Regions from separate parts of the Streptomyces sp. NPDC126510 genome, predicted to be linked through region 3. Evidence: riboswitches for the same ligand, from Rfam matches in the RefSeq annotation. Region 3 holds a riboswitch; each other region holds the start of a gene.
What was found. Region 3 has a riboswitch for cobalamin ahead of ABTX60_RS03695 (cobalamin biosynthesis protein). Riboswitches for the same ligand answer to the same signal wherever they lie in the genome.
Positions count from the first base shown of each region.

Region 1: it holds a riboswitch for cobalamin, as region 3 does, so the genes downstream of both, ABTX60_RS31035 (ABC transporter substrate-binding protein) here and ABTX60_RS03695 (cobalamin biosynthesis protein) in region 3, are expected to answer to the same signal.
Region 2: it holds a riboswitch for cobalamin, as region 3 does, so the genes downstream of both, ABTX60_RS21400 (energy-coupling factor ABC transporter permease) here and ABTX60_RS03695 (cobalamin biosynthesis protein) in region 3, are expected to answer to the same signal.

Region 1 covers NZ_JBEORR010000026.1:42,286-51,936, forward strand. Annotated here, with positions in the region: gene ABTX60_RS31000 (exonuclease SbcCD subunit D) at 1-341, opposite strand, end outside; gene ABTX60_RS31005 (YigZ family protein) at 565-1,191, opposite strand; gene ABTX60_RS31010 (hypothetical protein) at 1,305-1,589, opposite strand; gene ABTX60_RS31015 (SixA phosphatase family protein) at 1,713-2,255, opposite strand; gene ABTX60_RS31020 (hypothetical protein) at 2,252-2,968, opposite strand; gene ABTX60_RS31025 (ABC transporter ATP-binding protein) at 3,071-3,868, opposite strand; gene ABTX60_RS31030 (FecCD family ABC transporter permease) at 3,865-4,830, opposite strand; gene ABTX60_RS31035 (ABC transporter substrate-binding protein) at 4,914-5,930, opposite strand; cobalamin riboswitch at 6,014-6,174, opposite strand; gene ABTX60_RS31040 (CoA-binding protein) at 6,281-6,709, shown strand; gene ABTX60_RS31045 (APC family permease) at 6,864-8,468, shown strand; gene ABTX60_RS31050 (4-hydroxybenzoate 3-monooxygenase) at 8,491-9,651, shown strand, end outside.
Region 2 covers NZ_JBEORR010000014.1:88,952-98,602, forward strand. Annotated here, with positions in the region: gene ABTX60_RS21385 (ABC transporter permease subunit) at 18-1,826, shown strand; gene ABTX60_RS21390 (MDR family MFS transporter) at 1,823-3,115, shown strand; gene ABTX60_RS21395 (serine/threonine-protein kinase) at 3,330-4,775, shown strand; cobalamin riboswitch at 4,902-5,086, shown strand; gene ABTX60_RS21400 (energy-coupling factor ABC transporter permease) at 5,117-5,818, shown strand; gene ABTX60_RS21405 (energy-coupling factor ABC transporter substrate-binding protein) at 5,815-6,183, shown strand; gene cbiQ (cobalt ECF transporter T component CbiQ) at 6,190-6,939, shown strand; gene ABTX60_RS21415 (energy-coupling factor ABC transporter ATP-binding protein) at 6,936-7,790, shown strand; gene ABTX60_RS21420 (maleylpyruvate isomerase N-terminal domain-containing protein) at 7,905-8,561, shown strand; gene ABTX60_RS21425 (alpha/beta fold hydrolase) at 8,634-9,437, shown strand; gene ABTX60_RS21430 (PP2C family protein-serine/threonine phosphatase) at 9,437-9,651, shown strand, end outside.
Region 3 covers NZ_JBEORR010000002.1:388,615-398,265, reverse strand. Annotated here, with positions in the region: gene ABTX60_RS03725 (VOC family protein) at 1-166, shown strand, start outside; gene ABTX60_RS03720 (hypothetical protein) at 188-1,588, opposite strand; gene ABTX60_RS03715 (alpha/beta hydrolase) at 1,845-2,972, opposite strand; gene ABTX60_RS03710 (class II aldolase/adducin family protein) at 3,055-3,798, opposite strand; gene ABTX60_RS03705 (inorganic phosphate transporter) at 4,083-5,345, shown strand; gene ABTX60_RS03700 (hypothetical protein) at 5,378-5,599, shown strand; cobalamin riboswitch at 5,735-5,877, shown strand; gene ABTX60_RS03695 (cobalamin biosynthesis protein) at 5,978-6,931, shown strand; gene ABTX60_RS03690 (cobyric acid synthase) at 6,933-8,441, shown strand; gene cobN (cobaltochelatase subunit CobN) at 8,438-9,651, shown strand, end outside.

The DNA of each region.
Region 1 (9,651 bases), on a different contig from region 3:
GGAGTGCCGGCTGCCGCGGGTTCCGTCCGCAGATGGATACCGGCCCGCCCGATGAGCCCCGCCCCGACGCCCAGCCGACGGGCCGAGTCGTGGTTCCCGGAGATCATCACCGTCGGCACGCCGAGGCCGGCGAGGCGGTGCAGGGCGTCGTCGAACAGCTCGACCGCGGCGAGCGGCGGCACCGCCCGGTCGTAGACGTCCCCCGACACGACCACCGCGTCCACGGCACGCTCCCGCACGGTCGTGACGAGGTGGTGGACGAACCCGGCCTGGGCGTCCAGCATGTTCACCCGGTGGAACGCCCGGCCGAGATGCCAGTCGGAGGTGTGCAGCAGCCTCAAGACGCCGCTCCGACCTGCATGTCTCCCCCTACGGTTGGTTCGTCGGTGACGCGGGCCGGTCCGGCTCGCTGTCGGCCCACCACGCTAACGCCTGTGGGCACCTGGTCCACCACGAACCCCGGAGCGCACACTCCTGCGGCAGCAATTCAGCTGGAATGTCCGTAAGTGTGCTGTGAAGCAGGTCATTCCGGGACCATGCCGTCCCCCTGGCCATCGGGATGCCTCAGGCGTCCCCGTACGCCTCCCCGCCCGTTTCGAACCCGGCCGCGCCGGCGGTGGCGTCGGCTAGCCAGGAGCGGAAGGCGTCCACGTCGGAGTCCGGGAGGGCGATCTCGATCGTGACCTCCTCGCCGTAGCGGACGTCCCGGACTTCACGGCCCGTGCTGCGCAGGTCGTTCTCCAGCTTGCCGGCCCGCTGGTGGTCCACGGTGACCGTGGCCAGCCGGAACCTGCGGCGGGTGCGGGTGCCGAGAGCGTCCAGGGCCTCGCCGACCGCCCCGCCGTACGCGCGGATGAGTCCGCCCGCTCCGAGTTTGACCCCGCCGAAGTAGCGGGTGACGACGGCGACGACGTACCGCATGTCGCGGCGCAGCAGCATCTGGAGCATGGGGACGCCTGCGGTGCCCCCGGGTTCGCCGTCGTCGCTCGCCTTCTGGACGGAGGCGTCGGCGCCGATGACGTAGGCCCAGCAGTTGTGGTTGGCGTCCGCGTGATCCTTGCGGACCGAGGCGATGAAGTCCTGCGCTTCCTGCTCGGTGGCCGCCGGGGCGAGGGCGCACAGGAAGCGGGAGCGGTTGACCTCGGTCTCGTGCACCCCGGCACCGGCCACCGTGCGGTATTCGTCCTGCATCCGGCCAGCCTAATCGCGCGGTCGAGGGCGTTCCGAGGGGGCGGCTGCCTCTCGGGGGCCCGGGAGAGCGGGCCCCCGGCACCTCAGGCCGGCCGGACCGGCCGAGACCTCCGCTACGTGTGGGCCACGACCTCGCCGGCCGTGACCTGGGGCGGGTTGGGCAGCAGTTCGGCGAGCCGGTCCCGGACGAAACCGCCCGCCCTCTCGGTCGACTCCTCGGCGCCGGCCCGGTCCTGGAACACACCGGCGGACAGCATCACCCCGCCGCCGGCATCGACGAAGTAGTAGGCCACGAACCCCTGGACCTGGCGGACGAGCGGCAGGAACTCCTCGTTCACCCGGCGACCCGCCTCAGCCGGGTCGGTCACCCCTTCGTACCGCCGGATCACTGCGTGCATGACTGGTCTCCTCATGGGTCGGCAAGGCGTTCGACTCAGACGCCATACCCGCCGCGGGACGTGTGCGCAGCGCGAGCCCGTCACACATCACCGGAAAGGCCCCATGCCCGTGCGGGGCCCGGGCTAGTGCTTCGCGCCCCGGGGCACGGTCACGGACGTGAGCAGCGCGACGCCGGGGGACAGCGCCTGCCAGGTCGTGCCGTGCCAGGACAGGACGGCGATGGCAGAGGTGGGGAATTTCGTGCGGACCTGCTCCAGGGTGTCGTCGAGGCCGTCGCCGGCGAGGGCCAGGACCAGTTCCTCCAGCCCTGGGTTGTGCCCGATCAGCAGCAGTGTCTCCACCTCGGCGGGCACCTCCTGCACCACGGCCAGCAGGCCGGACGGGCCGGCGGCGTACAGGCGCCGGTCGTGCCGGACCGGCGGGGGTGTGCCCCACTCTGCCGCGGCCAGGTCCCAGGTCCGGCGGGCGCGGACGGCGGTGGAGCACAGTGCGAGGTCCGGCAGGAGGTCGGCCTCGGCCAGGGCCCGTCCCGCCGCGGGGGCGTCCCGGCGGCCGCGCGGGGCGAGGGGGCGTTCGTGGTCGGCGACATCCAGGGGCCAGGCCGACTTGGCGTGCCGCAGCACGATCAGGCGGCGCAGCGGGCCGGCGTTGCTGCGGGCGATCATGACGGCGATCCCAGGTCACGGGTGAGGTCGACGCCGAGGAGCCGGTCGGCGTAGGCGTATGTCTCGAAGCGGGCGCCGTCCGCCAGTTCCGGCTCGGTCTCGACCTGGCGCAGGACCTCCAGCACCCCCGGCACGTCCAGGTCGGCGTCCCAGGCTTCGCGCAGCCGCTCCCGTACGTCGTCGGGGACGGGCCGTGAGGGCTGTCGCGCCCAGCGGGCGACCGCGGCGCGCCAGCGGGCGAGGGTGGCGCCGGCCTCGTCGAGTCCGGCGGGCTCCAGCCGGACCGGGGCGCTGTGGTGCCGGGCGATCAGGGCGAGGCGCAGGGCGGCGGGGTCGCCGTGGTCCGGCGGGCCCGGCTCGACCGGTGCGACTGCGATCCGCACCCCGTCGGGTACCGCCTCGCCCTCGGCGGCGACATGGACGACCTGGGACTCGCCCAGACCGGCTCCGACGTCGGGGCTGTCCTCGAAGGGGCGGATGCCGAGTGTCGTGGCCTCCGCGCGCAGCTCCGCCTGCCGGTCGCCGCCGGTCAGCAGTGCCCAGACCGGGGTGCCGCCGAGCTCCAGGGCCCTCACGAGCAGGTCTCCGACGAGCAGCACCCGCAGGTTCGTCGTGCCGGAGTCCGACGCGTGCACCTGGACGCGGGTCAGGCCCCGGCGGGCCGGGGCGGCGTCGACCGGCTCACGGGTTCGGGCGTCGATGATGCGCAGCACGAGGCGAGCGTAGGCGGGCGGACGGGCCCGCGCAGGAAGGCCGGGCGTTTTCCGGCCATCGTGGCGCGATCGGCTCACCTCTGGCGCGGGCGGCCGCTCCTGTCAGTCCAGTGTCCCGAGGAACCGCACATGAGGCCGCCCTTCGGGTCCTTCCCGGGAGACGGCGGCCCGCACCCCGTACACCTCGGCGATGAGCTCCGCGGTGAGGACGTCTCCCGCGGGGCCCGCCGTCACCACCCTCCCCGCGCACAGCACGACGACCCGATCGCAGTACATCGCCGCGAGGTTGAGGTCGTGCAGGGCGACGACGGTGGTGACGGGCAGGGCGGTGACCAGGGCGAGCAGGTCGAGCTGGTGGTGGATGTCGAGGTGGTTGGTGGGCTCGTCGAGAAGGAGCTCGCGGGGTTCCTGGGCGAGCGCGCGGGCGATCTGCACCCGTTGGCGTTCGCCGCCCGAGAGGGTGTGCCACAGCCGTCCGGCCCGGTCGGCTAGACCCGTGCACTCCAGAGCGGCTCGCACCGCCCGCTCGTCCTCGGCCGAGGAGGGCGTCCAGGCGCGGCGGTGCGGGACGCGGCCGAGCCGCACGACGTCCATGACCGTCAGCTCGACCTGGGTGTCCGACTGTTGCTCGACGACCGCGAGGCGGCGAGCGACCGTGCGGCGGGGCAGGTCGGCCAGGGGCGTGCCGTCGAGGGTGACGACTCCGCAGGACGGCGACAGCAGCCCGGCCAGCAGCCTCAGCAGCGTGGACTTGCCGGAGCCGTTGGGGCCGAGGACACCGACCGTGGAGCCGGTCTCCGGCGCGAGGGCGACGCCGTCCAGGATGAGACGCCCGTCGGCACGGCGGCTGACCCGGTCGGCCCGCAGCCCCGCGCCCGTCGGCGCCCCCGCGCCGCTCACCGCACCCTCCGGGTCCGGTACAGCACCGCCACGAACGCCGGCACCCCGATCAGCGACGTCACGACACCCACCGGAACCTCCTGCGGATCGAGGACGGTACGGGCCAGGGTGTCCACCCACACCAGGAACACCGCTCCCGCGAGGGCGGTGACCGGTAGCAGTCGTGCGTGCCCGGGGCCGGTCAGGGCCCGGGCGGCGTGCGGCAGGACCAGTCCGACGAAGCCGATCGCCCCGGCCGAGCTGACCAGGGCCGCCGTGAGCAGGGCCGTGACGCACAGCAGGACCAGGCGGGTGCGGGCGACGGACACTCCGAGCGCGGCGGCGGCGTCCTGCCCGAAAGCGAAGGCGTCGAGGGTTCGGGCGTACGACAGACACACCACCAGCGCCACCGCCAGCGCGGCCAGACACAGCCACACGTCGGTCCAGCCGGAACCGCCGAGCGAGCCGAGGAGCCAGAACAGCACGCCGCGGGTCGTCTCGGCGTCGGCGGAGGTCATCACGATGAAGGAGGTGAGCGCCGAGAAGAGCTGCATGGCGGCGACGCCCGCGAGGACGACCCGGTCGGTGGTGCCGCCGAGGGTGTGGCTGAGCAGGAGCACCAGCGCGAACGACAGCAGGGCGCCGAGGAACGCGCCCGCCGACACCGGGAGGGCGCCGCCGCCCACGCCCAGCACGACGACGAGGACCGCGCCGGTGGAGGCGCCCGAGGACACCCCGAGCACGAACGGGTCGGCGAGCGGGTTGCGCAGCAGGGACTGCATCACCGCCCCGCACACGGCCAGTCCGGCCCCGCACACGGCGGCGAGCAGGGTGCGCGGCAGTCGCAGCTGCCAGACGATCCCGTCGCGGATCGGCGTCAGCCCGGAGCTGCCGAGCCCGAGATGGGCCGCCACGACGGACCACACGTCGGCGACGCCGAGGTCGGCGGGACCGATGGTGATGGCGACGGCGAGGGAGGTCATGAGCGCGACGGCCCCGGCCAGGCCCAGCGCGAGCCCGGCCCGGCGCCCGGGCCCGGCGGCCACCGGCCCCTGCTCCCGGGCGGTCACTTCGCCAGCCCGAACCGGCGCAGCCCGGCGGCCACCTGTTCCACGCCCTCGACGGTGCGGATCGTCGGGTTCATGGCCTGCCCGCTGAGCAGCACGTACCGCTTGTGCCGAACGGCGTCCATGGTCCTGGTGACCGGGTTGGACTCCAGGAAGGCGATCTTCTTCGCGGCCGACTCGGCGGTCTGGGACTCGCGGGTCAGGTCGCCGATGACGAGGACGTCGGGGTCGCGGTCGGCGACCGTCTCCCAGTTGACCTGGGGCCACTCCTCGTGCGTGTCGTCGAGGACGTTCTTCGCTCCGAGGGCCCGGGTGATGATGCCGGGTGCTCCGCAACAGCCCGCCATGTAGGGCGATTCGGAGTTCGCGAACCAGTACAGGAGAGTGACGTCGGAGGCGTCGATGCCCTTCGTGGCCTTCCTCATGCGCTGCTGAAGGGAGGCCACGAGCGCGTCGCCGCGTTTCTTCACGCCGAACACGGTCGCGAGGTCGTGGACTTCGCCGTAGACGGTGTCGATGTCCAGGGGCTTGTCGCGTGCGCCGTCGCCGCCGCCCGAGTTGTCCTTGCCGGCGCAGTCGGAGGGGGAGACGTAGGTGGGGACGCCGAGCTTCTCGAACTGCTCGCGGGTGGCGACGCCGCCTTTGCCGAGGGTGGAGACGAAGGAGGCGGCGACGAAGTCGGGCTCGGTGTCCAGGACGCGTTCGAAGGACGGGTTGTCGTCGGCGATGCGCGGCACCCTCGCGTTGGCCTTCTCCAGTCCCTTCATCACGGGGTCGGTCCAGGTGGCCGTGCCGGCGAGGCGGTCGGCGAGCCCGAGGGAGAGCAGAATCTCGGTGGTGCCCTGGTTGAGGGACACGGCGTGTCTCGGCGGGGCGGGAATGCGGACCTCGTGTCCGCAGTCGGTGAGCGTGACGGCGGCGTTCGCGTCGGTGGACGCGCTCCCGCCACAGCCGGTCAGCAGCAGGGAGCCGGTGGTGAGCAGGACGGCGGCACGGGAGGGTCGGGCGAGGGGCACGGGAACCAGTCCTCAGTCGTCGAGGGCCCGATCGCGGAGCCCGGTCGTACGGTGCTCCCCCGCCGCGCGCGGCCGCGGGGGCCGCCAGCAGGTCTTCGGACTCGGGTTCACCCGGGTCGGAGCGCCTTCCCGGACGTCCGCGGAGGAGTCCAGTGGCCGAGGCCCCGCCCGTCCCCCTCACCGCTGCGCGTCAGTTCCGGATTCGCACCGGATTCCCTGACCCACGTACATGGGTTCGACTGGCCTCGGCAAGCTATCACGGGGGCCGTCCGGGGAATCACCGCGCACCCGGAGCCGTTGAACGGGTTGAACGGAGAGCAGCTCGTTCACGACTTCGGAGGAGGCCGCCGGTGTACGGCGACGAGGCAACGGTCCGCAGGATCCTCACCGGGCTAGGCGACACCTGGGCCGTGGTCGGCCTGTCGTCGAACCGGCAGCGCGCCGCGTACGGCGTCGCCGCCGTGCTCCAGCGTTTCGGCAAGCGCGTTGTGCCGGTGCACCCCAAAGCGGAGACGGTGCACGGGGAGAAGGGGTACGCGAGCCTGGCGGACATCCCCTTCGACGTGGACGTGGTGGACGTGTTCGTGAACAGCGACCTCGCCGGTGCCGTCGCGGACGAGGCGGTCGCCAAGGGCGCGAAGGGCATCTGGTTCCAGCTCGGCGTGATCGACGAGGCGGCGTACGACCGGACCCGTTCGGCGGGCCTGGAGATGGTGATGGACCGCTGCCCGGCCATCGAGATCCCACGGCTGCCTCATCACCGCGTACAGGAATCCTGAAGCGTTCTCCAGGAAATACCCGCAGTCGGTCAAGGTTTCCCGCGCCCGGTCAAGCGTGCACAACTCCTCTTCTGCCTCCGGGCAGTCCATTCCTAATCTGAGGCCTCTTGCTCACTGAACTCTCCGAGTTCATTTATGAGAGGCCCCTGAATTCATGGAAAGAGACGGCCTGCGCCGGGATGTCGGGCTGATCGGGCTCATGTGGGCCTCGGTCGGCTCCATCATCGGCTCGGGCTGGTTGTACGGCGCCGAGAAGGCCGTCGTGGCGGCCGGCCCCGCGGCGATCCTGTCCTGGCTCATCGGTGCGGTGGCGATCGTGCTGCTGGCACTGGTGCACGCGGAACTCGGCGGCATGTTCCCGGTCGCCGGCGGCACCGCCCGTTATCCGCACTACGCGTTCGGCGGACTGGCCGGCATGTCCTTCGGCTGGTTCTCCTGGCTCCAGGCCGCGACGGTGGCACCGATCGAGGTCGAGGCCATGATCGGCTACGCCGGGCACTGGCACTGGGCGCAGGGCTTCCAGCACCCGAAGGACGGGACCCTGACGACGAGCGGCTTCGTCGTCGCGGTCGTCCTGATGGCCGTGTTCGTCGTCGTCAACTTCCTCGGAGTGCGGATCCTGGCGCACACCAACAGCGCCGCCACCTGGTGGAAGGTGGCCGTGCCGCTGGCCGCGATCTTCATCATCGCGGCGGGCAACTTCCACCCGGGCAACTTCACCGAGCACGGTTTCGCGCCGTTCGGCGCCCACGGTGTGCTGAGCGCCGTCAGTTCCAGCGGCATCATCTTCGCCCTGCTGGGCTTCGAGCAGGCGATCCAGCTGGCGGGCGAGAGCCGGGACCCGCAACGGGACCTGCCGCGCGCGACGATCGGTTCGGTCGCCATCGGGGCGGCCATCTACGTCCTGCTGCAGATCGTCTTCATCGCCGCCCTGCCGCTGGGCTCCTTCGCGCACGGCTGGACCAAGCTCGACTACCCGGGCATCAGCGGCCCGTGGGCGGGGCTCGCGACCCTGCTGGGCCTCGGCTGGCTGAGCGTGGTGCTGTACCTGGACGCGGTGGTCTCCCCGGGCGGCACCGGACTGATCTACACGACGGCCACGTCCCGGGTCTCCTACGGACTGGCCCGCAACGGCTACGCGCCGAAGCTCTTCGTCCGCACCGACGCGCGCGGCGTGCCGTGGTTCGGGCTGATCGTGTCCTTCGTGACGGGCGTGGTCTGCTTCCTGCCGTTCCCGAGCTGGCAGCAGCTGGTCAGCTTCATCACCTCGGCGAGCGTGCTGATGTACGCGGGCGCCCCGCTGGCCTACGGCGTGTTCGCGGACCGGCTGCCGCACCGGGAACGCCCCTACCGCCTGCCCGGCGGGAAGGTCCTCTCACCGCTGTCGTTCGTGGTGGCCAACCTCATCATCTACTGGTCCACCTGGGACACCCTGTGGCGGCTCGGCGTGGCCATCGTCCTCGGCTACGTCCTGCTCGGCGGCTACGCCTGGTACGCCACCAGCAAGGGCCTGCCCGACGCTCCCCGGCTCGACTGGAAGGCCGCCCAGTGGCTGCCCGTCTACCTGCTGGGCATGGGCGTCATCTCCTGGCAGGGCGGATTCGGCGGCCAGGGGCACCTCGGACTGTGGTGGGACATCCTGGTCGTCGCGGTGTTCTCGCTGGCGATCTACTACTGGGCCCGGGCCTCGGCCTCCCTGTCCGGAGAGATCGAGCTGAGCATCGAGGAGGTGGCCGTCACGGAGGTGCCGGTCCACTGAGACCGGCCTCCATAATGTGCGCATGACCCACGCCTCTGCGCCCTCCGACTCCGGCGCCCCGCAACGCTTCCCAGTCGTTGTCGTGGGCGCCGGTCCGGCGGGTCTGACCGTCGGGAACATCCTGCGGGCCGCGTCCGTCGACTGTCTGGTGCTGGAGACGGAGACCCGTGAGTTCATCGAACAGCGGCCCCGCGCCGGGGTGATCGAGGAATGGGCCGTCCGGGGCCTGGAGAAGCGGGGCCTCGCCAGGAACCTGCTGGACCGCGCGGAACTGCACACCGCGTGCGAGTTCCGCTTCGACGGGGAGCGCTACCGGTTCCCCTACGGCGAGCTGACGGGCAGTCACCACTTCGTCTACCCCCAGCCGTTGCTGGTGACGGACCTGGTGCGCGAGTACGCCGACGTCCGCGGCGGCGAGATGCGCTTCGGCGTCCGGGACGTGGAGCTGCACGACCTCGACAGCGACCGGCCGTCGGTGTCGTACATCTGCCCCGAGACGGGTGAACGCCGGGTGGTGCACTGCGACTTCGTCGCCGGGTGCGACGGGGCACGCGGAGCGACCCGTGCCTCGCTCCCTCCCGAGCGGGTGCGGATCGCACGGCACGACTACGGCGTCGGCTGGCTCGCCCTGCTCGCCGAGGCGCCGCCGTCCGCCGACCGCGTGCTGTTCGGCTGCCACCCGCGCGGGTTCGCCGGCCAGATGCCCCGCGGCCCGGAGGTGACCCGCTACTACCTCCAGTGCCCGCCGGGCGACACTCCGGACGACTGGCCGCACGAACGGGTCTGGTCGGAGCTTCAGCAGCGGCTGGGGGCGGCGGGCGTGCCCCCGCTGACCGAAGGACGGCTGATCGAGAAGCGCGTGCTGGACATGCACGACTACGTGGTCGAGCCGATGGTGCACGGCCGGCTGCACCTCGTCGGCGACGCGGCCCATCTGATCGCCCCCATCGCCGCCAAGGGCCTGAACCTCGCCCTGCACGGCGCCTTCCTGCTGGGCGACGCCCTGGTCACCCGGCTGGCCACCGGTGACGACAGCGGTCTGGCCGGCTACGAGCAGGCGTGCCTGCGGCGCGTGTGGGACTACCAGGAGTTCTCGCAGTGGCTGGCCGAGGTGTTCCACGGCACGGCGGCGGGCGATCCGTTCCGCGCGGGCACCGCGCTCGCCCGGCTGCGCCGCCTGTTC
Region 2 (9,651 bases), on a different contig from region 3:
CGCTGGCATGGCGGGCCGTGCTGACGGCCGCCCTGGTGGGCGCGATCGGCCTGCTTCCGTGGCTGGCGCGCACCGACCCGGCGCTGACCGTCCTCAAGGCCCGCTCCGCGGAGCGCGATCCGGCACCGGAGACCCTGCGCGCGATCCGCGCCGAACTCGGCCTGGTAGACGGGCCGTGGGTCCTGCTCGGCCGCTGGCTGGGCGGCCTGCTGCGCGGAGACGCGGGATCGTCCTGGGTGTCCGGCGCCCCGGTGCTGCCGGGCGTCGTGCAGGCGCTCGGCGTCTCGCTGCTGCTGATGTCGGGGGCCCTGGTGGTCGCCGCGGGTACCACCGCCGCCGTCTGCGCCCCCACCCTCCGGCTGGGCGCGCGGGGCCGTCTCGGTGCGCGTCGTCCCGGCGGGACGGTGACGGCCGTGCTGGCCTCGCTGCCCGAGTTCCTGGTCGCCTCGGTGCTGGCCTCGGTGATCGCCGTGCAGCTGGGCTGGCTGCCCGCGCTGGGCTGGTACGGCCCGCAGTGGATGGTGCTGCCCTCGCTCGCCCTCGGCCTGCCCGCCGGCGCGGTCCTGGGCCGGATGCTCGACGACCTGCTGCCCGGCGCTTTCGCGGAACCCTGGGCCATGGCGGCCGCGGCGCGCGGTGTTCCGCCCAGGTCGCTGGCCCGGCAGGCGGTGCGTCGCTGCGTGCCCGGACTGCTGCCGAACCTGGGGCTGTTCGTGGTCGGGCTGACCGGTGGATCGGTCGCCGTCGAGCAGGTCTTCGACATCCCGGGCCTCGGCCGGCTCACCCTGCACGCCGCACTCGCCCAGGACCTGCCCGCCCTGCAGACCGGCACACTCGCCCTCGTCCTGCTCGCGGCGGCCGCGGGGCTCCTCGCCCGGACCGCCACCCGGCTGCTGATCGGACCGGCGCTGCGCGACGGCGCCCTGCAGTCCCTGCACCGGCCCCGGCCCCCCGCAGCCCGGACGCTCCCGCTGCTGTACGGAGGGCTGCTGGCCGCCGTCATCGGGGCCGGTCTTCCCCGCGACCCGCTCGCCCTGGACACACTCGCCCGGCTTCAAGCCCCCTCCCCGGAGCACCCCTTCGGCACGGACGCGCTCGGCCGGGACGTCCTCGCCCGGATCTCCCACGGGGCGGTGACCACCCTCGGCACCGCCCTCGCGGTGAGCGCCGCCGCCCTCGTGGCCGGGCTGCTGCTGGGGCTGCTGCCGCGGCTGTCCGGGCCGCTGGCCGACACGCTCAGTGCCGTACCGCCCGTACTGGCCGGGCTGCTCGTCACGGGCATCGCCGGGAGCGGGCCCTGGACGCCCGCGCTCGCCGTGGCCGTCGTGGCCTGGACCCCGCTCGCCACGCACACCTCCTCGCTGCTGCGGCAGGAGCGTGCGACGACCCATCTGGTCGCCACCCGGGCGCTGGGCGCAAGCCGCTGGTACCTGCTCCGGCACGAGCTGCTGCCCGCCGTCGTGCCCCCGGTCGCCCGGCACGCCCTGCTCCGGCTCCCGGGCGTCGCGCTGAGCCTCGCCGCGCTCGGCTTCCTCGGCCTGGGCGCCCAGCCGCCCTCCCCCGAGTGGGGCCTGCTGCTCGCCGAGAACCAGCCCTACGCCGAACGGGCCCCGTGGGCCGTCCTCTTCCCGGCCGCCGCACTCGCCCTGCTCGGGGCGCTCGCGGTGACGGCCGCGGGCGGGGTACGGCTGCGGCGGCGGCGCACACGGCCCGCGAGTCCCGTCGCGCCACCCGTGGACCGGGACGTGCCGGCCCCGCGACGGCACCCGGATCGCCCCGACGACCTTCTGACGCCCGTGTCCGCCTCACAGACAGTCGAACGATGACCGACCCCGTCTCCCGGGTGCCCGCCCGCAAGGCCCCCCGTACGATCCACGCCGGAAGCCGCGACAGCACCTGGCGTCTCATCAGACGCCTGTCGCCGCTGCCGCGGCTGCTGATCCTCACCCAGCTCGCCTTCAACATCGGCTTCTACGCCGTCCTGCCGTTCCTCGCCGAGCATCTCGGCACCGCGATCGGCATGGCGGGGTGGCTGGTCGGGTTCGTGCTCGGGCTGCGTACCTTCAGCCAGCAGGGGCTGTTCGTGGTCGGCGGCCTACTCGTCGACCGGTTCGGGGTGCGGCCGGTCGTACTGGCGGGCTGCGTCCTGCGGATCGCCGGGTTCGCGTGGCTCGGCTTCGCGGAGACGAGCGGGGCCGTGATCGGTGCGGTGCTGGTGATCGGTTTCGCCGCGGCGCTCTTCTCCCCCGCCGTGGAGTCCGAGGTGGCCCGCCAGGCGGTCGTGTGGGAGGAGGACGGGCACGGCCCGCGCACCCGGGTCCTCGCCCTGTTCAGCGTGGCGGGCCAGGTGGGTGCTTTCGTGGGGCCGTTGCTCGGCGCGCTGCTGCTCGGCGTCGACTTCCGCACCGCGTGTCTGGCCGGGGCCGGCGTCTTCGTGCTCGTCCTCGCCGGGCACCTGTGGCTGATGCCGCAGCACATCCCCGGCCGGGTCCGCGTCCGGGAGCGGGGCGGGGTCCGCACCCTGCTGCGCGACCGCCGCTTCCTCGCCCTGTGCTGTGCGTACGGCACCTATCTGCTCGCCTACAACCAGCTGTATCTGGCCCTGCCGGACGAGGTGCAGCGCGCGGCGGGCTCCCAGGCGCCGTTGTCCTGGCTCTTCGCGCTGTCCTCGGTGCTGGTGGTGTTCACCCAGCTGCCGGTGACCCGCTGGGCGGGCGACCGGCTGGATCTGCGCCGCTCCATGACCGCGGGGCTGCTGCTGATCGCGTCCGGCTTCGCGGTGGTGGCCGCGGCCCGGCCCGCCGGCTGGACGGGCACGGCCGGGCTGCTCCCGGCCGCGGGCTTCGTGATCTTGCTCACCGTGGGGCAGATGCTGGTCGTGCCCGCCGCCCGCGCCTGGGTGCCCGACCTCGCCGAGGAGGGCCGGCTCGGGCTCTACACGGGTGCGCTGTCGTCCGTCTCGGGCCTGATCGTCCTGGCCGGCAGCGCGGCCACCGGCTTCCTGCTCGACCTGGGCCTGCCGACCGCCGTGCCGTGGCTGGCCCTGGCGGCCGTACCGGCCCTGGCGGTGGCCCTGTTGCCGCACCGGGAGAAGGGGACGGGCGCGGCGGTCTGACACCGTGCCGGCCTTCCGGGGCGACCGGGCGCCGTGAGTGTCACCCCGGCGTGCGACTCTTTCGCTCCGGGATTTCCCTGCCGGACCGTGCGAGGACACCGCTGCGGAGATCGGCGGTCATGCCGCGCCAGTATCCTGGGTCGGCTGCGGCACCCCCATCAATCCCCGCGCAGCAGCGGGGAGTTCGGCCTGCGGCGACGACCTTCCCCTATGCGTGAGACGAGGACGAGTGCTGCTAGCGGGCCGCTACCGGCTGGATGTGGAGATCGGGCGCGGTGGAATGGGAGAGGTCTGGCGTGCGTACGACGAGACGCTCGCCAGAGCAGTGGCCCTCAAGCTGCTGCTGCCCCAGGACACCGACGCCACGGCGGCCTCCCGGTTCCGTCTGGAGGCTCAGACCGCCGGACGGCTCAACCACCCCAACGTGGTCGGTGTGCTGGACTTCGGTGAGTTCGACAACCGGCTGTATCTGGTGATGGAACTGGTCGAGGGCGACAGTCTCGCCGGGGTGCTGACCGGCTCCGGCGCGCTGCCCGCCGAGCGGGTGGCCCTGCTCGCCGCGCAGGCGTCCGCGGGGCTCGCCGCCGCGCACGCGCAGGGCATCGTGCACCGGGACGTCAAACCGGCCAACCTGCTGCTGGACGCGGGCGGCACGCTCAAGATCGGGGACTTCGGCATCGCGCGGTTCCTCGACGACCCCGGCGCGGCGCTCACCGCCACCGGCCAGATCATCGGCACCGGCCTCTACCTCGCGCCCGAGCGGGCCCTGGGCAAGCCCGCGGGGCCCGCCTCCGACATGTACTCCCTGGGCTGCGTGCTCTACCAGCTCCTCAGCGGGCGCCCGCCGTTCGAGGCCGACACCGCGGTCGCCCTGCTCCACCAGCACCTCGACTCGGCTCCGGTGCCGCCGCGCGAGCTCGGTGTCGCCAATCTTCCGCCGGCGTTCGAGAGCTATCTCCTCGGTCTGCTCGCCAAACAGCCCGAGGACCGTCCCACCGCGCAGCAGGCCGCCGAGTGGTTCGCCCAGGGCGCCTGGCGGGGCCTGCCCGAGCCGCTGCCGGAGGTCTCGCCGCCGCCGCGGCCGAACACCGCGTCCCGCGCGATGCCCGCCGGGCCGGGACCGTACGCGACCGCCGAGACCGGCAGCCCGACCACCTACGCGCTGCCCGCCACCACGGGCCACCGCACCGCCGCCCGGGCGGCCCAGGCGGGGCGTTCGGGCCGCTCGCGCGGCGGTCATGGCAACCGGTCGAAGCTGGCCGCGACGGCCGCCGCCGCGGCCCTCTTCGTCGCCGCGATGCTCATCGGCATGCGCTGGTTCTCGCCCGACACGACCGCGGAGGGCACGGAACCCGACGCGTCCCCGAGCGCGAGCAGCCCCGCCGCCACGCCGTCCACCGAATCCGCCACGCCCGATTCCTCCGATCCGCAGGCCGACCCGGCGGCCGGACCGGGTGCCGCCGACACGCCCGCCACCGGCACCGTGGCCGATGTCACTCCGTCAACGCCGCCCCCTTCCCCGACGCCGTCCGCCTCCGCGCCGGGTGCCGCCACTCCGACGGAGGAAGCGGTCGACGGCGGCCCGCAGCAGCCGGAGCCGGAGAAGCCGGGCCAGGCCGGGGACGACGGGGAGAGCGACGACGGCGGGGACGACGACTGACACGGCCCGGACGTCGCGCGGCGGCACGTGCGCGGATCGCTTGGACCAGCCGGGGATGCGCCGGTATGCGAACGGGCGCCCCCTCGCGCGCCCCTTGGGTGGCTTGTCATCGCCCTTATCCCGGCCTTATTGTCACCAGGCCTTGGTGAACGGGAAATCCGGTGTGATGCCGGTGCGGCCCTCGCCACTGTGAATCGGGAAGTCCGGCTCCGGCCCTCACGGGCAGCCACTGGGTCCTTGCGACCCGGGAAGGCGGAGTCCGGGCGGTGGTACCCGTCAGCCAGGAGACCGGCCAAGGCGCGTCAACCATCCACGAGGTGCTGGAGAGGGTCTGCTGAGCCATGCACATAGCCGAGGGTTTCCTTCCTCCGGCGCACGCGGTCGCCTGGGGCGTCGCGTCGGCGCCGTTCGTCGTCCACGGGGTCCGGTCGCTCACCCGTGAAGTGCGCGAGCACCCCGAGAGCACACTGCTCCTCGGTGCCTCCGGCGCCTTCACGTTCGTCCTGTCCGCCCTGAAACTGCCGTCCGTGACCGGCAGTTGCTCGCACCCCACCGGCACGGGCCTGGGAGCCATCCTGTTCCGGCCGCCCATCATGGCGGTGCTGGGCACCATCACCCTGCTCTTCCAGGCGCTGCTGCTCGCACACGGCGGCCTGACCACGCTCGGCGCCAACGTCTTCTCCATGGCGATCGCCGGCCCCTGGGCCGGATACGCCGTCTACAAGCTGCTGCGGCGCGCCAACGCGCCGCTGATGGTGGCGGTGTTCTCCGGCGCGTTCGTCGCCGACCTGTCCACGTACTGCGTCACCAGCGTGCAGCTGGCCCTCGCGTTTCCCGACCCGGGCAGCGGATTCCTGGGCGCGCTCGGCAAGTTCGGTGCCATCTTCGCCGTCACGCAGATCCCGCTCGCGGTGAGCGAGGGCCTGCTGACCGTGCTCGTGATGCGCCTGCTGGTGCAGTCCAGCAAGGGCGAACTGACCCGGCTGGGCGTGCTCCTCGCCGAGAGGCAGACCAGGACCGAGACGGAGGCGGTGGCCCGATGAGCAGGAACACGAAGATCAACCTGGTGCTGCTGTTCGTCGTGGTGGCGCTCGCGGTGCTGCCCTTGGCCCTCGGCCTCGGCGACCACAAGAAGGAGCCGTTCACGGGCTCCGACGGCCAGGCCGAGACGGCGATCACCGAACTCAAGCCGGACTACGAGCCGTGGTTCTCACCGCTGTACGAGCCACCGTCCGGCGAGATCGAGTCGGCCCTGTTCTCCCTCCAGGCGGCCCTCGGCGCCGGTGTCCTCGCCTACTACTTCGGCCTGCGCCGGGGCCGCAGGCAGGGCGAGCAGCGGGCGCTGGAGCGGGAGGCCGACAGCGCGCTTCCCGGCGCCGCCGGGAAGTCCACCGCGGAACGGGACTGAGCCCGGGTGCTGCCGATCGACGCGGCGGCGCACAGCAGTCGCTGGCGCCGCCGCCATCCCGTGGACAAGGCCGTGCTCGGGCTCGGTCTCACCGTGCTCGCGATCTCCCTGCCGCCCTGGCCGGGCGCCGCCCTGGTCCTCCTGACGGCACTGGCGGTGCTGCTGGGGCCGGCCGGTGTGCCCGGACGGCGGTTGTGGCGGGCCTACCGGGTGCCGCTGGGCTTCTGTGTGACCGGCGCGCTGACGCTGCTCGTCCAGGTGGGCGGGCCAGGCGGGTTCGCCTCCCTCGCCGACGACGGGCCGGTGCGGGCCGGGGAGTTGCTGCTGCGGACCTCGGCGGCCTCCCTGGGCGTGCTGCTGTTCGCCTTCACCACGCCCATGTCCGACCTGCTGCCCCGACTGGTCCGGGCCGGGATTCCCGCGGCGGTCGTCGACGTCGCGCTCGTGACGTACCGGATGAGCTTCCTGCTGCTGGACTCGATGCGGCGCATCAGGGAGGCCCAGGCGGCCCGGCTCGGGCACACCGGCCGGGGCGCTCAGTGGCGTTCCCTGGCCGGGCTCGGCGCCACCGCGTTCGTCCGGGCCTTCGACCGGGCCGGCCGGCTCCAGGCCGGGCTCGCCGGACGCGGCTACGACGGCACCCTGCGGGTCCTGGTGCCCGAGGCCCGGGTCTCCGTCCGCTTCACGGCGGCCAGTTGCGCGCTGCTCGTCGCGCTGGCCGTCCTCACCCTCGTACTGGAAAGGCCGCTGACATGAGCGAGCCCGCCCTCGTCGCCCTGCGGGGCGCGTCCTTCGCCTACGAGGACGGCCCGACCGTGCTCAGCGGCCTCGACTTCGAGATCCGCGAGGGCCGCGCGCTGGCGCTGCTCGGCCGCAACGGCAGCGGCAAGACCACGCTGATGCGACTGCTCAGCGGCGGGCTGAAGCCGCACGAGGGGCGGCTGACGGTCGAGGGTCAGCCCGTGGCGTACGACCGCAGGGGGCTGACCCGGCTGCGGACGACCGTGCAGCTGGTGGTGCAGGACCCCGACGACCAGCTGTTCGCCGCGTCCGTCGAGCAGGACGTCTCGTTCGGGCCGCTGAACCTCGGCCTGGACGACACGCAGGTACGGGCGCGGGTGGCGGAGGCGCTCGCCGCGCTGGACATCGCGGCCCTGGCCGACCGGCCGACCCATCTGCTGTCCTACGGACAGCGCAAACGCACGGCCATCGCGGGTGCGGTCGCCATGCGACCGCGCGTCCTCGTCCTGGACGAGCCCACGGCCGGACTCGACCCCGACGGCCAGGAGCGGCTCCTCACCACCCTCGACGGGCTCCGTGCCGCCGGCACCACGGTCGTGATGGCCACCCACGACGTCGATCTCGCCCTGCGCTGGGCCGACGACGCGGCGCTCCTCACGCCGTCCGGTGTCCGCACCGGGCCCGCGGCCACGGCACTGGCCCGCACGGATCTCCTGCGGGAGGCGGGGCTGCGTCTGCCGTGGGGCGCCGCGGTGACGGAACTTCTGCGGTCCCAGGGGCTGTTGACCGAAACGGAGCGGGGTCCGCGTACACCGGACGAGCTCGCCGTGCTCGCGGGAGGGTGGTTGGGGGCGTCGGGCGGGTGAGAGTCCCGCGGCGGTGAGCACGGCCCGTCCCGGCGCGGGCAGGCCTCCCGCCGTGGCGCGGCGCCGGCCGAAACGCGCTTGTCCGGTGCCGCCGCGCGGCACTACGTTGCCGAGGTGGATCTCTTCTCCCGCACCTGGACGGCATTGCGCGCGGCGGTGGCCGACCTCTCCGACGAGGACTTCGGGCGGCCCTCCGGCTGCACGGGCTGGCTGGTGCGGGACCTGGTGTGCCACCTGATCGTGGACGCCCAGGACGTCCTGATCACCCTGGCCACCCCCTCCGACCGGGAACCGACCCGTGACGCGCTGACGTACTGGGACGTCTCCGGCACCCCGCCGACCGGTGACGACCCGCTCGACGCGCTGACCGTCCGGCTGGCCGCCGCGTACGAGGATCCGGGTCTGCTGAAGTTCCACCTGGACGACGTGGGCTCCGCCGCCGGGCGTGCGGCCCTGCTCGCCGACCCGGCCGGCCGGGTCGGCACCCGTGACGAGATCCTCACCGTGGGCGACTTCCTCTCCACCTATGTCCTGGAGTGGACGCTGCACCACCTCGACCTGATCGCCCACCTGCCGGGCGCGCAGCCGCCGCCCGCGGAGGGGCTCGTCCGGTCCCGGGAGATGCTGGAGCGGATCGCGGGGAGCCCGTTCCCGGACTCCTTCACCGATGTGGACGCACTGCTGATCGGCACCGGGCGGCGCGTGCCGACCGGGGCGGAGCAGGCCGGGCTCGGTGACCTGGCCTCCAGGGTGCCGCTCTACCTGGGCTGACTTCGCGGTCGCGAAGGGGTGGTGCGCAGGGCCGCCGTCGGACGGCTCCGGCCGGGGTGGGAGCATGGCCGCATGGACATCCGCCGCAGGAACAACGTCAACGTCATCGGCCCCGACGGCGCGCCGGTGCTGCTCCTGGCACACGGGTTCGGCTGCGACCAGAACATGTGGCGGCTGGTGGTACCGGCGCTGGCCGAGCGCTACCGGGTGGTGCTGTTCGACTACGTCGGCTCCGGCGGCTCGGACCTCGCGGCGTGGAGCGAGGAGCGGTACTCCTCGCTCCAGGGGTACGCCGCCGACGTGGTCGACGTCTGCGAGGAGCTGGACCTGCGGCAGGCGGTGTTCGTGGGGCACTCGGTCAGTGCCATGGTCGGAGTGCTGGCGGCGCAGGCCGCGCCGGAGCGGATCGGGGCGCTCGTGATGGTGACCCCCTCGCCCTGCTACATCGACGACGAGGGCTACCGCGGCGGCTTCAGCACGGAGGACATCGACGAGCTGCTCGCCTCGCTGGAGGCGAACTACCTGGGCTGGTCGTCCGCGATGGCCCCGGTGATCATGGGCAACCCGGAGCGGCCGGAGCTGGGCCAGGAACTCACGAACAGCTTCTGCGCCACCGACCCCGACATCGCCCGGGTCTTCGCCCGTACGACCTTCCTCACCGACAGCCGCGAGGACCTGAAGGGCGTGGCCGTGCCGACCCTCGTACTGGAGTGCGAGCAGGACGCCATCGCACCCCGTGAGGTCGGTGCCTACGTGCACGCGGCGATCCCCGCCTCCCGCCTGGTCACGCTCGATGCCACCGGGCACTGCCCGCAGCTCAGCGCGCCGCAGGCCACCACCGCGGCGGTCCTCGACTTCCTGGACTCCCTGAAGTGATGTGTCGCACGGGCGGCGTGCCGGAACCCACCGGGACAGGGGGCGAGGCGAGCACGGACGCGGCGTTCACCGCGCTGCTGGAGGACAGCGCGGAGGACCTGTACGAGTCCGCCCCCTGCGGCTACCTGTCCACGATGATGGACGGCACCATCGCCAAGATCAACAGCACGCTGCTGGACTGGCTCGGCCTGGAGCGTGAGGCCGTCGCGGGTCG
Region 3 (9,651 bases):
GGTGGACGACGTGGACGGGCACCACCGCCACGCCGTGGAGCACGGCGTGGAGGTGCTGATGCCCCCGACGGACCAGGACTACGGCTCGCGGGACTACATGGCCCGCGACCTCGAGGGCAATGTGTGGAGCTTCGGCACGTACGCGCCGGAGATCACGACGGGCTGACGTCCCCCGGATCCGGCTGCCTCAGCTGCCGCCGGTGTGCACCTGGAAGGCGGCCCTGCGGACCGCCTTGGCGAGGGCCGGGTCGGGGTGTGCGGCGGCGAGGGCCACCAGCACCTGCACGGTGCGCGGGTGCCCCACGGCGCGTACCTCGTCCAGGAGCCTCGGGACGGTCGGCTGCACCGCCGACTCCAGGTGGCGCACCAGCAGCGGCGCCTCACCGTGGTCGGCGACGGCGGCGGCGGTGTCCACCCACAGCCAGGTCGCCTCCTCGCGGGTGAGGACCTCGTGGGCGTCCTCGGGGTCGGCGCCGTCGTGCTCGGCCAGCCACAGCAGCGCGTACGGCCTGAGCGTGGGCTCGTCCAGCACGCCGCGGACGTCCGGCTCGGCGGGGGCGCCGACCACGCGCAGCGCCTCGAAGGCGAGGCCGCGCAGCAGGGCGTCCTCGCCGCGGGCGGCGCCGAGCAGTTCGGTGACGGCGCTGCCGACCGGGCGGGCGGCGAGCCAGGCGCGGTACTCGGCGCGGGCCGCGTTCGGGCGCAGCTGGGCGCAGCCGCGGAGCATGTCGTCGGCGGCCTGCTCGATGTTCCCGGCGGGGCTCTGCGCGGCGACGCAGATCTGCTCCAGCTTGACCCAGACGGCCCAGCTGCCGAGAGGGGTGAGGGTGGCCTGGCCGTCGCCGTAGGTGAGGGCGCCGACGGAGGCGAGGGCGCGCAGGGCCCAGTCGAGCAGCGGGGCGAGCGGGGCGTCGGTGGGCTCCGGTTCGGCCGACGGCTCGGGCTGGGGGCCGTAGGGGATCTCGCAGCGTGCGGTGCGCAGCTCGGTGACGCGCTGCTCCAGCAGGTCCAGGAGCTGCTCCACGGGTACGGGCCCGGCGGACAGCTGGAGGAAGGAGAGCGCCTGCGGCATGGCCGAGACGACCTCGGCGACGGCGGCGGGCTCGTGCTCCGCGGGCTCCGGGTGGGCGAGCGACCAGGCGTCGAAGAGTGCGACCCAGCCGCGCAGCACGGCACTGTCGTCGCGGTCCCAGGCGCGCAGCCGCCAGCCGGGGCGGGCGCTGTCGCCGTGCACCTCGACGAGGCCGGCCAGGCGGGCGGTGTCCCAGTCGGCTCTGACCTGAGCCGGGGTCAGGCCCAATTCGCGGGCTGCCCGTTCGGCGGTCGCGTCGGAGAGGGTGGCTTTGCCGTCGTCGGTGGCGCTGTCCCGGCCGGGGCCGAGCGCGGCGTCCGCCCAGCGGGCGACGCGGGCCGCGTCGGCAAGACCTGAGCGAGCCATTCTGGCCAGCTCCGCCGGTGCCGGGGTGCCCTCCGGGGGGCGCGGCGCGGGGCGGCGCGAGCGCCGCTGGTTCATCACGGGAGGGGCGGCGGCCAGGGGTCGCGGGCGGACGAGTCGAAGCCTGGAGTCGCGCGGGATACGGGACGTCACGGGGGCAGTCTTCCGGTTGACGGTCCGAAAACCCAAACGGAATGTCACGGCGGGCGACGGGGATGGCCAACGCACCGGCTCGCGAGAGTGGTCGAGGGCCGTGAACCGGCCAGTGGTACGACGCTAAACGGAATCAGGCCGACCGGTCCGCGAGAAGCGGGAGGAGACGTGGTTGCGGCGGGGCGAAGGGGGCGTGAACGGGGGGTGTGTGAGAGGCCGCCGGAAGACGCGCGGCGGCGGGTGGACCGGAGGGCGCTCACATCAGGGGCGTCAGGAAGCGCCGCAGCGCCTCCTCGTAGCCGTCCGGGTCGGCGTTCCACATGGCGCCGTGGGGAGCGTCGGCGACGGTGCGGAGGGCGACCAGGTCGGGGCGGGCCTCGGCGAGCCGGCGCGACGGCTGCCAGGGGGCGACGGTGTCGCCCGGCCCGTGGACGACGAGCGCCGGGACGCGCAGCCCGTCGGACGGGGCCGTGCCCGCGACGCGGTCGCCGGTCAGGCCGGTGCGGCCCTGGGCGGCGCGGACCGCGAGGGGCAGCAGCGCGCCCGGCGTGCGGCGGGCCGAGGCGAGGGCGCGCAGGGTGGTCTCCCAGCTGAGCACCGGGGAGTCCAGGACGAGCCCGCACACGCGGTCACGCAGCCCCGAGTGCGCGGCGGCGTGCAGGGCCATGGTGGCGCCGGTGGACCAGCCGTGCAGGACGACCTGCCGGGCCCCGTGGCGCACGGCATGGCGGATCGCCGCGTCGACGTCGCGCCACTCGGTCTCACCGAGGTGGTTCAGGCCGTCGGGCGGGCGCGGCGCGCCCAGGTCGCCGCGGTAGGCGAGGGCGAGCACCGGGAAGTGGCCGCGGTGCAGGAATCCCATGATGTTCAGGGCGAGTTCCCGGGTGGTGCCCAGGCCGTGCACGGCGATCACCCAGGTGCTCCGCTTGCCCGGCACGAACCACGCGGGCAGGGCGCCGAGTTCGCCGGGGACGTCGACGTCGGCGTGTGCGAGTCCGAGGGCGGTGCCGGGATCGCCGACGTACACGTTCGGCGTGAGCCACACCTTGTCCCCGGATTTCAGCGTGCCGTGCGTGACGCTCTCCAGGCGGCGCACGACGGTGTCGGCGGGGGTCTGGGCGCCGGTCAGGACGGGGCCGACGACGGCGTGGGAGCCGTCGCCGGAGAGGCCGTAGCGGCCGGGGCGCAGGGCGGCGAGGTCACGGGTGAGGCGGATCTGCCCGGCGGCGGTGCCGTGCACGGTGAGCCGGGGTTCGGTGGGCAGGGGCCTGCCGGGGGGCGCCTTGAGCGCGGCGTCGCTGGCGAGCCGGCCGGCGGCCACCGCGGCGGCACCGGCCCCGATCACGGCGGTGACGGCAGCGGCCGTCGCTCTGGCAGTGCGCACGGCTCCAGTGTCCCGGCGGACGGCGCGGGCGACCAGTGGGAGGGAGCCGGGGAGTGAGGTCCGCGGCGGGCGCGGGAACGGCTCAGCCGCGCTGGCCGTAACCGCGCAGGCGCTCCCCCGCCTCCGTCAGCTGCTCCGGGGACAGCAGGCTCGGGGCCAGGCCGGGCACCGAGGAGGCGGTGAGCCACAGGCGGCACATCCACTCCAGCTGGGCGGTGCGGTCGTAGGCCTGGGCGAGGGTGCCGGCGTGGGTGAGGGTGCCGTGGTTCCGGAGGAGGCACCCGGAACGGCCGGCGAGGGCCCGGAGCATGTTCTCGGCCAACTCGTCGCTGCCGTACGGGGCGTACGGGGCGACCCGGACGGGGCCGCCGAGCGCGGCGGTCATGTAGTGGATCGGCGGAAGCTCGGTCACGAGTGTCGAGACGGCCGTGGCGTGCACGGCGTGGGTGTGGACGACGGCCAGCGCGTCGGTCGTGCGGTAGACGGCGAGGTGCATGGGCAGCTCGCTGGTCGGGACGAGGGTGCCGAGGACCTGCCGGCCGTCGAGGTCGACGCCGGTCACGTCCTCCGGCGTCAGCCGGTCGTAGGGGACGCCGGAGGGCGTGACCAGGACGGTGTCCCCGACGCGCACCGAGACGTTGCCGGACGTACCGACGACGAGTCCGTCCGTGACCGTCCGGCGGGCCGTCGTGACGAGGTCGTCCCAGGCGCGGGCCTCCTCGGGGCGCGCGGCCCCCCGGTGCGGCTCCCCCGCACTCGCCCGCACATCCGCCGCGCTCCCCCGCACGTCCGCCGTGCGCCGTTCGTCGCCTCGCTGCTCAGCCATGCCGCGATCCTGCCAGGCGGCGCTTCGAAGCGCCGCGGAAGCGGGGACTTCGTACACAACGGCGGCGGCACCCCGACGTGTGACCGGAACCTCTCCGACGGGCCACTCGAACGACTGAAGCGGTCCGCCCGCGGTGGCCGGTCCGCGGGGCCCCGGGAGGCCGTTCCGTGGCGGAATGCCGACCCCCTATTGCGGTCACCCCTGCGCCCCTCCCAGTTCATCTTCCGTTCACCCAGGTTCCCTACGTTCATCGAGCCAACAACCTCGAACGATTGCCTGGGTAAATGGAAAGCTTCTCGCTGATCCTCGCGATTGTGGTGGTAACCGCACTCGCGTTCGATTTCACGAACGGTTTCCACGACACCGCGAACGCGATGGCCACCACCATTTCCACGGGCGCCATGCGGCCCAAGGTTGCGGTGGCCATGTCCGCGGTCCTCAACCTGGTCGGCGCCTTCCTGTCCGTCGAAGTCGCCAACACGATCTCCAAAGGCCTCGTCGACGAGGCCGGCATCCGTCCCGAGGTCATCTTCGCCGCCCTGGTCGGCGCGATCCTCTGGAACCTGCTGACCTGGCTGGTCGGTCTGCCCTCCAGCTCCTCCCACGCCCTCATGGGCGGTCTGATCGGCGCCACGATCGCCTCGGCGGGCGTCGGCGCGGTGCACGGGGACGTGCTGGTCACCAAGGTGCTGATCCCGGCGATCGCCGCCCCGCTGGTCGCGGGCATCGCGGCGATGCTCGCCACGCGGCTGACCTACTCCCTCGGCAGCAAGGCCGACGGCAACGCGTCCAAGAAGGGCTACCGGGCCGGCCAGATCGCCTCCGCGGGCCTGGTCTCCCTGGCCCACGGCACCAACGACGCGCAGAAGACGATGGGTGTCATCACCCTCGCCCTGGTCGCCGGCGGCGCCGTCGCCCCCGACTCCGACCCGCCCATGTGGGTCATCCTCTCGGCGGGTCTCGCCATCGCGCTCGGCACCTACCTGGGCGGCTGGCGCATCATCCGCACCATGGGCAAGGGACTGACCGACCTCCAGCCGCAGCAGGGCTTCGCCGCCCAGACCTCCGCGGCCACGGTCATCCTGGCCTCCTCGCACCTCGGTTTCTCCCTCTCCACGACGCACTCCGTGTCCGGCTCGGTGATGGGTGCCGGGCTCGGCCGCAGGGGCGGTGTGGTCCGCTGGTCCACCGCGACGCGGATGTTCGTCGCCTGGGGTCTGACGCTGCCGGCCGCGGCCCTGGTGGGTGCTCTCGCCGAGTACGTCACCGGCTTCGGCAGCTGGGGCACCGCCGTGGTGGCCGTCTTCCTCGTCGCCTCCAGCGCGGCGATCTGGAAGCTCTCGCGGCGTGAGGTCGTCGACCACACCAACGTCTGCGACACCGAGGACACCGTCGAGGCGGAGCCGGCCGGTGTGGTGACCACGGCGATCGCCGCGGTGACGCCGCCGCCGGCGGGTGGCACGGCCGCCGCGCCGGAGGACCCGGTCCCCTCGTTCCCGTCGCAGGCCACCGCCGAGCGCACGCCGACCACGACCACCACGGTCTGACCCGCCACCGGTTACAAGGAAGAGTCTCCGATATGAAGATCGACTGGGCGGCCCTCGGCTCCGTCTTCGGTGTCAGCCTCGTGGTCACCGTGGCCCTCGTCGGCCTGTTCACCCTCGGCATCACCGGCCTGTCGCGCCGCGAGCGGGCGGCGGCGCAGGGCGGCTCCGCGGGGCTCGCCGTCACCGGCGCGTACGCGTGCTTCGCGGCGTGTGCGGCGGCCGTGGGGTACGGGATCTATCTGATCGTGGCCTGAGGGCCCGACCGACCGCACGTCGTGTCCACCGGGCGGCACGGGACTTCGGTCCCGTGCCGCCCGGTCGTCGTGCGAGGGCAGGGGCGATGTGGGGTTCTCCACACTCTCCCCGCGCAGGTCAACGGCAAGTTGACGGCGGTTCCCGGCCATGGTGGACTGCCGAGGCCAGTTACGGCGGCAGGAGAGGAAGCCGGTGCGAGTCCGGCGCGGTCCCGCCACTGTCACCGGGGTAGCAATCCCCGGGAGCCAGGAACTCTCACCGCCGGTCTCGTCGAACCAGGGCGTGGACACCCTGAGTGAGGACACATATCGCCATGCGCGGCTGCCGATCGAGGTTCAGCACCCCACCCCTGCCCGCCCTCCTGGCCGGTTGAGCCCATGGGTGCCGGTCGCGTCTTCGCGTACGGCGCCGCCGCCGGTCTGATCGGTGACCTGCTGCTCGGTGATCCTCGCCGGGGGCATCCGGTCGCCGCGTTCGGACGGGCCGCGGGTGCCGTGGAACGGGTGTTGTGGCGGGACCACCGCGGGTGGGGCGCGCTGCACACCGCCGCGTGTGCCGGAGGGGCCGTCGCCCTCGGGTCCGTCGCCGCGCGTGCCGTGCGGACGTCCCCCGTCGCGTCCGTCGCGCTGACCGCAGCCGCCACCTGGGCCGTCGTCGGGGGGACTTCACTCGCCCGGGAGGCGCGGACCATCGGGCGTGCCCTGGAGGCCGGGGACGTCGAGGCGGCCCGGGCGCGGCTGCCGCACCTGTGCGGCCGGGATCCACAGGCCCTCGACGCCGACGGCATGGCCCGCGCCGTGGTCGAGTCGGTCGCCGAGAACACCTCCGACGCGGTGGTGGGGGCGCTGGTGTGGGGCGCCGTCGGCGGGGTGCCGGGGCTGCTCGGGTTCCGGGCCGTCAACACCCTGGACGCCATGGTCGGGCACAAGTCGGCCCGCTACCGCCGCTACGGGTGGGCCTCCGCGCGTCTGGACGACCTCGCCGGGTGGCCGGGGGCGCGGCTGACCGCCGTGCTCGCCGCCCTGGCCGGGCCGGATCCGCGGGGGGCCGTGCGGGCCTGGCGGGCCGATGCGGCCGAGCATCCGAGTCCCAACGCCGGGCCCGTGGAGGCCTCGTTCGCGGGGGCGCTCCGGGTGCGGCTCGGCGGGACGCTCTCGTACGGCGGACGGGTGGAGCACCGGCCCGTGCTGAACACGCGGGGGCGGGCCGTCGGCACACACGACGTCGAACGGGCCGTGCGGCTGTCGCAGCGCGTCACGTGGCTCGCGCTCGGGGTGTGCGCCGGTGCGCGGTTGCTGATGAGCGCGCGGTCAACGAAAAGGGGGAACTGACATGAGCGGTGGGCTTCTTGTCGCCGGGACGACCAGCGACGCCGGCAAGAGCGTCGTGACCGCCGGGATCTGCCGGTGGCTGGTGCGCCAAGGCGTCAAGGTCGCGCCCTTCAAGGCGCAGAACATGTCCCTGAACTCCTTCGTGACGACGGAGGGGGCCGAGATCGGGCGGGCACAGGCCATGCAGGCGCAGGCCTGCCGCGTCGAGCCGACCGCGCTGATGAACCCCGTCCTGCTCAAGCCCGGTGGCGAGCAGAGCAGCCAGGTCGTGCTGCTGGGCAAGCCGGTCGGGGAGATGAGTGCGCGCGGCTACCACGGCGGCCGGCAACAGCGGCTGCTCGGGACGGTGCTGGACTGCCTGGAGCAGTTGCGGGGCACGTATGACGCGGTGATCTGTGAGGGGGCCGGTTCTCCCGCCGAGATCAATCTGCGGCGGACGGACATCGTGAACATGGGGATCGCCCGTAACGCCGGGCTGCCCGTGCTCGTCGTCGGCGACATCGACCGGGGCGGTGTGTTCGCCTCGTTCTTCGGGACGGTGGCCCTGCTGTCGCCCGAGGACCAGGCCTGTGTCGCCGGGTTCCTCGTCAACAAGTTCCGCGGGGACGTCTCCCTGCTGGAGCCGGGTCTGGAGATGCTGCACGGGCTCACGGGTCGGCGGACCTACGGTGTGCTGCCGTTCCGGCACGGGCTCGGGATCGACGAGGAGGACGGCCTCAGGGTCTCGCTGCGCGGGACCGTGCGGGAGTCCGTCGTCGCCCCGCCCGTGGGCGAGGACGTGCTGCGCGTCGCGGTCTGTGCCGTGCCGCTCATGTCGAACTTCACCGACGTGGACGCGCTGGCCGCCGAACCGGGCGTCGTGGTGCGGTTCGTGGACCGGCCGGAGGAACTGTCCGACGCCGACCTCGTCGTCGTGCCGGGCACCCGCGGGACGGTCCGGGCGCTGGAGTGGCTGCGTGAGCGGGGCCTCGCCGAGGCGCTGGTCCGCAGGGCCGCCGAGCAGCGGCCCGTGCTCGGCATCTGCGGCGGCTTCCAGATCCTCGGCGAGCGCATCGAGGACGACGTGGAGAGCCGCAGGGGTCGCGTCGACGGGCTCGGGATCCTGCCCGTGCGGGTGCGGTTCGCCCGCGAGAAGACCCTCACCCGGCCGCAGGGCGAGGCCCTCGGCGAGCGGGTCGAGGGTTACGAGATCCACCACGGGGTCGCCGACGTCATCGGCGGAGAACCCTTCCTGGACGGCTGCCGGGTCGGCCAGACCTGGGGCACGCACTGGCACGGCTCACTGGAGTCGGACGGCTTCCGGCGGGCCTTTCTGCGCGAGGTGGCGGCCGCCGCGGGCCGCCGTTTCGTGCCCGCGCCGGACACCTCGTTCGCCGCGCTGCGCGAGGAGCAGCTCGACCGGCTCGGCGACCTGATCGAACAGCACGCGGACACCGACGCGCTGTGGCGGCTCATCGAGTCCGGCGCGCCGCAAGGACTGCCCTTCATTCCACCGGGAGCACCCGCATGAGCACTGTGTTGTTGTTGTCGACCGCCGACACGGACCTGCTGGCGGCCCGGGCCGCCTCCGGTGCCGACTACCGGATCGGCAACCCGACCCGCGTGGACGTCCGGGAGGAGCTGCCGGCGCTGCTGGACGGGGCGTCCGTCGCCGTCGTCCGGCTGCTCGGCGGCAAGCGGGCCTGGGAGGACGGTCTCGCCGCGCTGAAGGCCTCCGGCGTCCCCACCGTGCTGCTCGGCGGCGAGGCCGTGCCGGACGCGGAGCTGATGGCCGAGTCGTCCGTCCCGGCCGGTGTCGTGGCCGAGGCGCTGAAGTACCTCGTGGAGGGCGGGCCGGAGAACCTCACCGAACTCGCCCGCTTCCTCTCGGACACCGTGCTGCTGACGGGCGAGGGGTTCGTCGAGCCGCGGAAGATGCCGGAGTACGGAGTCCACGGCGAGCGCGCCCGGGTGGAGGGCCGTCCGACCGTCGGCGTGCTCTTCTACCGGGCCCACGAACTGAGCGGCAACACCGCCTTCGTCGACACCCTGTGCGACGCCATCGAGGCGCGCGGCGCCAACGCGCTGCCCGTGTACTGCGGTTCGCTGCGCGGCGCGGACGCGGGACTGTACGAGATCCTCGGACAGGCGGACGCCCTGGTCGCGACCGTCCTCGCCGCGGGCGGCACCCACGCCTCGCAGGCCTCGGCGGGCGGTGACGAGGAGGCCTGGGACATCGGCGCCCTCGCCGAGCTGGACATCCCCGTGCTGCAGGGCCTGTGCCTGACGTCCTCGCGGCAGGCCTGGGCGGACTCGGACGCCGCCCTCTCCCCCATGGACGCCGCGATGCAGGTGGCGATCCCGGAGTTCGACGGGCGGCTCATCACCGTGCCGTTCTCCTTCAAGGAGCGGGTCGACGACGATATGGCCGACGTGCCCGTCTACGTCGCCGACCCGGAGCGTGCGGGACGCGTCGCCGGCATCGCCGTACGGCACGCGCGGCTGAGGCACAAGGACAACGCCGAGAAGAAGCTCGCGCTGGTCTTCACCGCCTACCCGACCAAGCACTCGCGGGTCGGCAACGCGGTCGGGCTCGACACCCCGGCCTCGGCGGTGCGGGTGCTGGACGCGCTGCGGGACGCCGGGTACGTCGTCGAGGGGCATCCGGACGAGGGTGACGAGCTGATCCACCGGCTCATCAACGCCGGCGGGCACGACGTGGAGTGGCTGACGGAGGAGCA